One region of the Marinomonas maritima genome, then DNA from elsewhere that is predicted to be linked to it. Evidence: predicted binding sites of a transcription regulator. Region 1 holds the regulator's gene; each other region holds the start of a gene.
The links. The regulator PhoB, encoded in region 1, activates phosphate uptake and scavenging genes when phosphate is short. The targets are predictions, from matches to a motif close to TGTCATANNNNTGTCANA.
Positions count from the first base shown of each region.

Region 2: the regulator PhoB is predicted to act here: its motif matches at 1,854-1,871, upstream of M3I01_RS12200 (phosphatase PAP2 family protein).
Region 3: the regulator PhoB is predicted to act here: its motif matches at 1,801-1,818, upstream of M3I01_RS03580 (esterase-like activity of phytase family protein).

Region 1 is NZ_JAMZEG020000004.1:415,614-418,801, reverse strand. It holds gene M3I01_RS17090 (response regulator) at 1-89, shown strand, start outside; gene phoR (phosphate regulon sensor histidine kinase PhoR) at 142-1,485, opposite strand; gene phoB (phosphate regulon transcriptional regulator PhoB) at 1,482-2,177, opposite strand; gene ubiA (4-hydroxybenzoate octaprenyltransferase) at 2,262-3,116, opposite strand; gene M3I01_RS17070 (chorismate--pyruvate lyase family protein) at 3,113-3,188, opposite strand, start outside.
Region 2 is NZ_JAMZEG020000003.1:28,564-31,751, reverse strand. It holds gene M3I01_RS12215 (5-carboxymethyl-2-hydroxymuconate Delta-isomerase) at 1-72, shown strand, start outside; gene M3I01_RS12210 (phospholipase A) at 110-1,099, shown strand; gene M3I01_RS12205 (hypothetical protein) at 1,207-1,779, shown strand; gene M3I01_RS12200 (phosphatase PAP2 family protein) at 1,940-2,455, shown strand; gene M3I01_RS12195 (MJ1255/VC2487 family glycosyltransferase) at 2,452-3,188, shown strand, end outside.
Region 3 is NZ_JAMZEG020000001.1:730,562-733,749, forward strand. It holds gene M3I01_RS03570 (malate synthase G) at 1-28, shown strand, start outside; gene M3I01_RS03575 (isocitrate lyase) at 107-1,708, shown strand; gene M3I01_RS03580 (esterase-like activity of phytase family protein) at 1,887-3,188, shown strand, end outside.

The sequences.
Region 1 (3,188 bases):
ATTCCACGTTTTTGACTGTGATATTGAGTTTGATCGATCAAGACAGTGAGAAAGAAGCGTTTATAAAGCAGTTATTTGACAGTTTATAACCCCACCCTAACCCTTGTATCTCTCCCCTTAATAAGGGGAGGGGGTCATATTTTATTCTTGAGCATTTGAAGGTATTTCATTGTGGGATGTGATGGCGGGAATATTGTCCGTGCGTGTTCTACTGGCGGGAAAATGACAGGAAAAAGTGCTTCCTTGACCGGGCTCACTGCGTATTTGCAGTTTGGCGTCATGGTGTAATAAAACATGTTTTACGATTGCCAATCCAAGACCCGTGCCGCCTGTCTTTGATCCTCGACCCTTATCCACTCTGAAAAAACGCTCTGTTAAGCGTGGAATGTATCTTGGATCGATACCTAGTCCAGAATCTTTGACTGAAAAAACGCCGTTGAATTCACTCGATTCCCACTTAATCGTGATATCGCCGCCATCCGGTGAATATTTAATGGCATTGACGATAAGGTTCGAGAAGGCACTGTATAGCTCTTTATAGGAGCCGTACAGACGGGCTTCCTCAGGGATATTGACTATCAGCGTATGCTTTGCGTTCAAGATGGCTTCTGTGGCGTTGGTAACGGACTGTACTAAGTCTGAGACCCTGTGCCACTGGTTTTCTTCGCGCTTGTCGTCGCTTTCTAAACGAGACAACAGTAAGAGATCTTCAATCAGTTGCTCCATCCGTTCAGATTGCTCAGACATATTCACAATGCCTTTCTGCATGCTTTTCGGCAGACTGTCTTTAAACATGTCGAGCGTTTCTAAATAGCCTTTTATGACGGTGAGTGGCGTTTTTAATTCATGGGAGGCGTTGGCAACAAAGTCTTTGCGCATTTGTTCCAGTAAATGTAAGCGGGTCACGTCACGTACAAAAATCAGGTGATCGTTCTTATCGTACAAAGTGGTTTGAATTTCCAAATAGACGCCGTCTTTCGCTGGAGATTTGATAATCAAGGGTTCGCCAAATCGCTTTTGGCTGAAATAACGGAAAAACTCAGGACTACGGACAATATTAGTGATTACTTGGCCGCGATCTACTGGGCGCATCAGGCCAAGAAAGTGTGCTGCAGAGTTATTCCACCACTCTAAATTGCCTTGGTTGTCGGCCATGATAACGCCTTCTTTTAAGGCGGTTGTGGAGCTTTCTATTCGCGTTAGTGCTTGGCGCATACGGCGCTTGGACTTGCGCTGTTTTTTATGCAAACGATATACGGCATCAAAGACTTCGCCCCAAATGCCGCTGGCTTCTGGTGGCGCTGCGCGACCAGAATGGCGTAACCAATAATGAAATTGATACAGTTGATACAGCTGCCAGTATAAAGACCCCAATACGTACAGCAGTAAAACACCTAACAATTGCCCAATAATAAGGCCTATCACAACACAAGCCGCGAGACCTGCTAACCAAGTAATAATGGTGTTTCGCCAAATCGTTTTCATAGGGGCCTTTTTGCTGAGAAGCGGTAGCCAGTACCTCGTACTGTTTGTATCAAGGAATCGTGAGTGCTACCAATGGCTTTTCGTAAGCGACGTATATGAACATCAACCGTACGCTCTTCAACGTAGACATTGCCACCCCATACTTGATCCAACAGCTGAGCTCTTGAATAAGCACGTTCTTGGTGGGTCATCAAAAATTTTAATAAGCGATACTCTGTTGGCCCCATTTCTAATGGGCGAGTACCAATAGTGACTCGTTGGCTGATCGGATCAAGGATCAAGCCTTCTATTTCGATAGGCTCATCAACGCCTTGAGGTGTCGCTCGTCGTAATACAGCCTTGAGTCGCGCAACCAGCTCACGTGGTGAGAAAGGTTTGGTGATGTAGTCATCAGCACCTACTTCTAGACCTTGGATTTTATTGTCTTCTTCACTTTTTGCGGTCAGCATAATGACTGGAATTTCAGCGGTTGTGCTGTCTTTTTTGAGTCGGCGAGTCAGTTCAATACCGCTACCACCAGGCATCATCCAATCGACCAAAATAAGATCTGGTCGATGATCGACAATGATTTCATGGGCTTGCTGAATGTTTTCAGCTTCTAAATATTCGTAGCCCGCCATTTCGAGTGCTATAGCGATCATTTCGCGTATAGACGACTCGTCATCAATAATTAATACTTTTTTACCGGTCACAGGATTTATCCTCATCTCAGGAACGGTTTCATTAAAGCGGCCTAATGTGACAGTTTGGTTAAAATGTCACAACTTTGCCATATATTACAAAAAATAGTTTACTGTTAGGCCGATGAAAACACAGAAGCCAACGCGATTATTGTCTAAAAAAGAGCGAAAACAGGCTTGTCTATCGCGATTTTTTGCTTGTTTAAACTGCAAATAAAAGAGTACTACACAAACTAGCAAAGACACAAAATAGGGCCAACTCAGTCCTGCGAGTAAGCCAATCCATGTTAATAAGGACAGGGTTAACCCTTGCAAACAAAGAATGACGAACAAGTCGTATTCTGCAAATAATATAGCAGTAGATTTCACGCCAATTTTGAGGTCATCTGGACGATCAGTTATTGCATAATACGTATCGTATGCAATCGTCCAAAAGCAGTTTGCTACGAATAACATCCATAATTCTGGGTTGGTTAAATCACCGCCTTGCGCACTGTATGCCATAGGGATAGCCCAAGAAAAAGCCAATCCAAGAAAAAGTTGTGGCAGATGAGTGTATCGCTTCATAAAAGGGTACAGAGCAGCCAGCCCTAAGCCGACGAATGACAGCAATATGGTCTGTAAATCGGTAAACAGTACCAAAATAAAACTCAGTACGCAGAGTGCGGAAAAGAGTAAAAGGGCTTCTTTTTCTGACACACGACCAGAGGGTAAAGGCCGATTCTTTGTGCGATCAACGCTTCCATCGACTTTTCTATCGGCGTAATCATTGATTACACAACCCGCTGAACGCATGCTAAAAACGCCCAATATAAAAATGATGAGCAGATGCCACTCAGGCATGCCATCAGCGGCAAGCCATAATGCCCACAACGTCGGCCACATTAATAAAAATGAACCAATAGGGCGGTTAAATCTCGTTAATTCTGCGTAATTTTTTAGTTTACTCATAAAAATCCAAACAGCGGTTTTAGGTGGTTAATATCATCGAAGAAGGCTTCGTTCACTAATATGCCGGGTCCA
Region 2 (3,188 bases), on a different contig from region 1:
GTTAGTTTTTCAGTTGAAGTGTGTGATATGGATCGTGATACCTACGCTAAAAAAGTGGTTCATTCTGAATAGTCATGGCAAATACTCTCGTCAAAAAAGGTTTTACATAATGAAAGTTATCATGTGCTCAATGTTGTTTCTTCCAAGTTTGCTTTGGGCTCAAGTTGAATCTTCTGAAGTAGACGATAGGTCAAAGGCGGAGGCTGATAACGTGCTCGTTGCGGTGGAGGAAAAGGATGAGCCTTACTCACCTGAAGAGCCAGAAGTGCCAGAATCGATTGCAAAACGTGCTAAAGAGGCCAATGGGTTATTTCAACAGAGGGAAGACAGAGAAACGGCCACGGTAAATAATCCGTTTGTTATGACACCTCATAAGCCGAATTATTTTTTACCGTTTGCGTATACCTCCAATCCAAATGATCGTGCTTTTTTAGGTGAAGACAGTGACTCGGAAAGTTTGCAAAGCGTTGAATTTAAATTTCAACTGAGTGTGAAGTTCCCCGTTGCTTATGACGTAGTTGGGCGAAATAGCAGTTTATGGTTTGCCTATACTCAGCAAGCCTATTGGCAGGCATATAACAGCAATATTTCTGCGCCTTTTCGTGATACCAATCATGAACCTGAAGTCTTTATCGTTACGAAGCCGAAACATGGCTTTTTGGGCATTAAACCGGAATACGTTTCATACGGCTTTAATCACCAATCTAATGGCCAGTCTGGGGATTTATCACGCTCTTGGAATCGATTCTATGTAGATTTTTTGTTTGAGGCAGGTGATACCGCATTCTCTTTTAAGCCTTGGTATCGAATTTCTGAAAGTTCAAAAGTAGATGACAATCCTAATATCGAAAAGTATTTCGGTTATGGAGAGTTGAATGTGATACATGTTATTGATGACTACAGCATTGATATCATGCTGCGAAATAACCTTAAGTCGTCTGATAATAGGGGCGCACTTCAGGTTGGTTTTAATTTTCCCCTATGGGGAAAAACACGTGGTTACATCCAATATTTTAATGGTTATGGACAATCTCTATTGGACTACAACCATCAAACACAATCACTTGGTATCGGGATTATGCTGACTAACTGGCTGTAGTTCGAAGGCTTTATCGTGTCCATAGAATTTATAGTGTCATTAAATTGTCATTATTTCGTCATTTTTTGCTTTTAAGGTGGGTATCAATCTAACTTAGGAGCTACACCATGAAATTGACATTTTTACCTGTTGTAACAAGTTTAGTCGCGCTTACATTACTAACCGCCTGTGGTGGTGAAATGGTTAAAAAAGATGAGGCAAAGCCGATGGCTGAAGCTGCGTCTTTGAATAACGAAGACTTGTACGAGGTTCATCATGATGGACGGATTTATATTTTTGATGATCGTGCTGTCTATGAAGAATTTCTACAAGTTGGCGAAACTTCATATCGCAAAGTTCGTATTGGTGCAGGCCCAAAGGGTGAAACGATTGTATTTGGTTTAACGAATGCGGATAAAAAGAAAATGTCGGGCATTGCCTCAGTTGATATGTACGATGGTGCATTAGACGCGGCGACACCTTTTTATGGTGAAATGCGAATAGATGGCCGAATTTATGTTTTTGGGTCCTTACAAGAAATGAATAGCGCGCGGATTGTTGGTGAAGTGCCTCTGCGTTATACGGATATCGGATCTGGGCCAAAAGGCGAGACCGTTGTGTATGCTTTGAACAGCAGCAATAAAAAAGTTAAGCCTGAAGCGATGATTGCGTTGTTTCATAAAATGAATGATATGAAGTAATTAATTTGGTTAAAATTTAAAAAATGCCTCGTCATTACGAGGTATTTTTTTGTCTGCGTTTTACCGTGTAAGGGTGTCATTAAGTTGTCATCTAAGTGCCACGGAACTGACATTTTACTGGTCTATGTTGAAAGTAAGACAAAATCAGTGAGGTGACAAAATGAATATACTCCAAAACATTCATGCATTTGATGTACAGACTTTTTATTGGTGTATGGCACGCAAACATAGAGCTAAGTTAACCCAGATAGGGCGCGCTATATCGTTTTCAGCGGATGGCCCTATGTATGCTTTGGTTGCTGCACTGGTTTGGCTGGCAGGATTTGAGACATTAGTTTGTGTATTAGCCTTTGGTTTTTTGATTGAGCGCGCCGTATATTTTATTTTAAAGCGAGGTTTTAAGCGTCATCGTCCTGCCGATGCGTTAGATGACTTCAGTAGTTTTATTATTCCATCTGATCAATTCTCTTTTCCTTCAGGCCATACATCAGGCGCATTTTTTATTGCGTTCTGTTTGAGTGAGTGGTTTCCAAGCTTGAATGTGATGTTGTATTTCTGGGCTGCTAATGTCGCTTTATCGCGTATCTTTCTAGGTGTGCATTTTCCTACGGATACGGTGATTGGTGCTTTATTAGGCAGCGCTTGCGCTGCAGTGGCAATAGGCGTTTTAGTATGAAAATTCTTTATGGCGTTCAAGGTACCGGTAATGGTCATATTACCCGAGCAAGAGCCATGGCGGCAGAAATGTATGCAGCAGGCTTTAGGGTGGACTTTGTGTTCTCCGGTCGTCCACCGGAAGACTATTTTGATATGGCGGTATTTGGCGACTATCGAACGTTTCAAGGCTTAAGTTTTGTGGCCCGAAATGGACAGTTAGATCTGTATGCAACCTGCAAGAATGCGCATTTTTTTATGCTGTATCGAGACATTCGGGCACTGGATACGAGAGGTTATGATTTAGTCATCACTGATTTTGAGCCTATTGTTGCATGGGCTGCTAAACGTCAGGGTGTGCCTTGTATTGGTTTTGGTCATCAATATGCGTTTAAATATGATATTCCGCGTTATAAAAAGAATTTTATTGCACAATGGATTATGTCGAATTTTGCACCGGCGGATACGCAACTAGGCGCTCATTGGCATCACTTTGGTTATCCTATTCTACCTCCTCTTATTCATGCTCAAGAAATGAAAAATATCACTGATCCTGATCAAGTATTGGTCTATCTACCTTTTGAGAACAGTGAGGCGGTACTAGATTGGCTTGATGGCGTTCCTAACTATCATTTTCGCTTTCACTGTAAAGACATTGAACCCGGTATTTATGGCAATGTTGAAGTATTTCCATTTGGACGAGAGTTGTTTCAAAAAAATTTAAGCGAATGCGAATCTGTGTTGTGTAATGCCGG
Region 3 (3,188 bases), on a different contig from region 1:
TCGCGTGCAGATGAAAGAAACGAGTTAAGCGAGCGAATTGAAAAAGTTTAAACATTTGAGCGTTACAAATTGATTAATTTAGACAACCTAAAAAGTGAGAAATGCTATGCAAACTTATAACAATAAAACCCAGCAAGCGAGTAATACAATCAATCAACAAGGCCCAACGTGGGCGGCAATGAACCCTGAGTTTGTGGCTAGAATGCAATTGCAAAACCGCTTTAATACGGGTTTAGATATCGCCAAATACACCGCTAAAATTATGCGTGAAGACATGGCTAGTTACGACAAAGACTCAGCAAATTACACTCAGTCTTTGGGTTGCTGGCATGGTTTTATCGGTCAACAGAAAATGATTTCGATTAAGAAACATTTTGGCACTACACGCAGTCGTTACTTGTACTTGTCAGGTTGGATGGTCGCGGCGATGCGCTCTGAATTTGGACCTTTGCCGGACCAGTCTATGCATGAAAAAACCTCAGTGCCAGCCTTGATCGAAGAATTATATACTTTCTTGAAGCAGGCCGATGCTCGTGAACTACAGCATCTATTCAAAGAAATGGATGACGCAAGAGAAGCAGGTGACCAAGTCCGCGAGCAAGCAGCGCAGAATAAAATTGATAACTTTGAAACGCACGTTGTACCTATAATCGCAGACATTGATGCCGGCTTTGGCAACGAAGAAGCCACTTATCTGTTGGCGAAAAAGATGATTGAAGCAGGCGCTTGCTGTATTCAGATCGAAAACCAAGTGTCGGACGCGAAACAATGCGGACATCAAGATGGTAAAGTAACCGTGCCCCACGAAGACTTTTTGGCGAAAATTAACGCAGTGCGTTATGCCTTTATGGAGCTGGGTGTAGACGATGGTGTCATCGTTGCGCGTACTGATTCTTTGGGTGCAGGTTTGACGCAAAAGATCCCAGTTTCACAAACGGCTGGTGATTTGGCTGAGCAATACAATGCTTTTATAGACGGTGAAGAAGTGACGTCTCTTGAGCAAATGAAATCTGGCGATATGGCGATCAAACTGGGCGATCGTTTGATTAAGCCAACTCGCTTAGCGAATGGTTTGGTGCGTTTTAAACCGAATACCGGTGAAGACCGCGTGGTATTGGATTGCATTACGTCTTTGCAAAACGGAGCAGACTTATTGTGGATCGAAACGGAAAAGCCACACATAGGCCAAATCGCGTCGATTGTGAATCGTATTCGTGACGTGATGCCAAATGCCAAATTGGTTTATAACAACAGCCCATCATTTAACTGGACGCTTAACTTCCGTCAGCAAGTGTTTGATGCATGGTTAGCGGAAGGCAAGGACGTAGCGCAATATCAACGTGAGAAATTGATGTCACAAGACTATGACGCCACACCATTGGCGGCCGAAGCAGATGAGCGCATTCGTTGTTTCCAAAAAGACGCCGCGGCGCAAGCGGGTATCTTCCATCATTTGATTACCTTGCCTACTTATCATACTGCGGCATTGTCTACGGATAATTTAGCGAAAGATTACTTTGGTGAAATGGGTATGTTGGGCTATGTAAAAGAAGTTCAGCGTAAAGAAATTCGTCAAGGCTTAGCCTGTGTGAAGCACCAAGACATGTCTGGATCAAACATGGGTGATGATCACAAAGAGTACTTTTCTGGAGCGCAAGCGCTTAAAGCGTCAGGCAAAGACAATACAATGAATCAATTCGCGGTCTGATTAAACGAATAATAATCTGATTGTATTGATATCAAAGGCCAGCAGTCTTCCCCCTGCTGGTCTTTTTTATTGGAAACGTTTTTTTAATTCGAGGTCATCAAACCGTCATGGCTAGCCTTTATCTTATGGTGAAAATAATCAAAGCACGGCAGTGCTATCACATTAATAGGGGTTGAAAATGACGGGTAAGATTTGGTTGGTTAGTTTGATTTCAATTGGTGTTTTATCGGGTTGTGCAAATAATGCAATGACGCAAGCGGCACCTAGTTTTGTGGATAATGTTTCGAAGCAGGGGAGTGAATTGCCTTATTCTGTATTGCGTGGGGACCTTATTGATAGCAAAACCAATCAGCCCTTTGACATTCGTAATGGTGGTTTTGGCTCTGCGATGACGGTGAATCCGAACCAATCGAATCAGTTTTACGCATTAACCGATCGTGGTCCAAACGCGAATTACACGGGCGAATACGGTAAAGGGAAAAGCTTCCCTGTAGCTTCTTATACGCCACGTATTGGTTTGTTCGAAGTAGAATCTGATGGCTCTATTTCTATGGTAAGAAGTATTTTACTCAAACGCCCAGAAGGCAGTTTAATCTCTGGTTTACCGAATACGTCTGCATTAGGTGGCACGGGTGAAACGCCGTATCATTCCAATGGACAACCCGTTTTAATGAATGACAGTAAACCTTATGACAAGGACACGAATCCTATTAAATTGGATGATTACGGTTTAGATGGTGAAGGTTTAGTCGCGCTAAAAGATGGTACATTTTGGGTGAGTGATGAGTATGGTCCCCATATTGTTCACTTTGATAGTAATGGCGTAGAAATCGGCCGAATTAACGCGTTTAAAAACGATACTCGCAATGTGTTCCATTTACCTGCCGTATTCCAACATCGTCGGGCGAATCGTGGAATGGAAGGTTTAGCCATTTCGCCAGATGAAACCACCTTGGTGGGTATTATGCAGTCGACCATGAAAAATCCAGATAAAGCGGCTCAAAAGGGCAACTTGACTCGTATCGTAACAGTGAACTTAACGGATGGTAATACTGAGCAATACTTATACCGCCAAGAAAAAGCCGAAAATGCAAATTCTGAGATTTCTACGTTGACCGCTAATCAATTTTTGGTCATTGAACGTGATGGCAGCTTCTTATTAGGTGGACCAAATGGTGAGTCTAAAGCCAACCCAAAGGCTCAGAAGCATGTGTATCGTATTGACTTAAGTACCGGTACACCGCTTTCTAGTGTTGCTTTATCGAGTTCTATCAAGCGAGATGAGAGTCACGGCTTGATGATTGATGGATTGACCTTAGAGCAATTCGCCAACACATATGGTTGGGATGCATTAGCAGAAAAAGGCATTAAACCGGTCAGTAAAGCGCTGGTGATCGACATGGTAAAAGCCGTTTCTTATCCACATGATAAAATGGAAGGCTTGTGGGTGATTGATGGCCATCACCTTGGTGTATTAAAC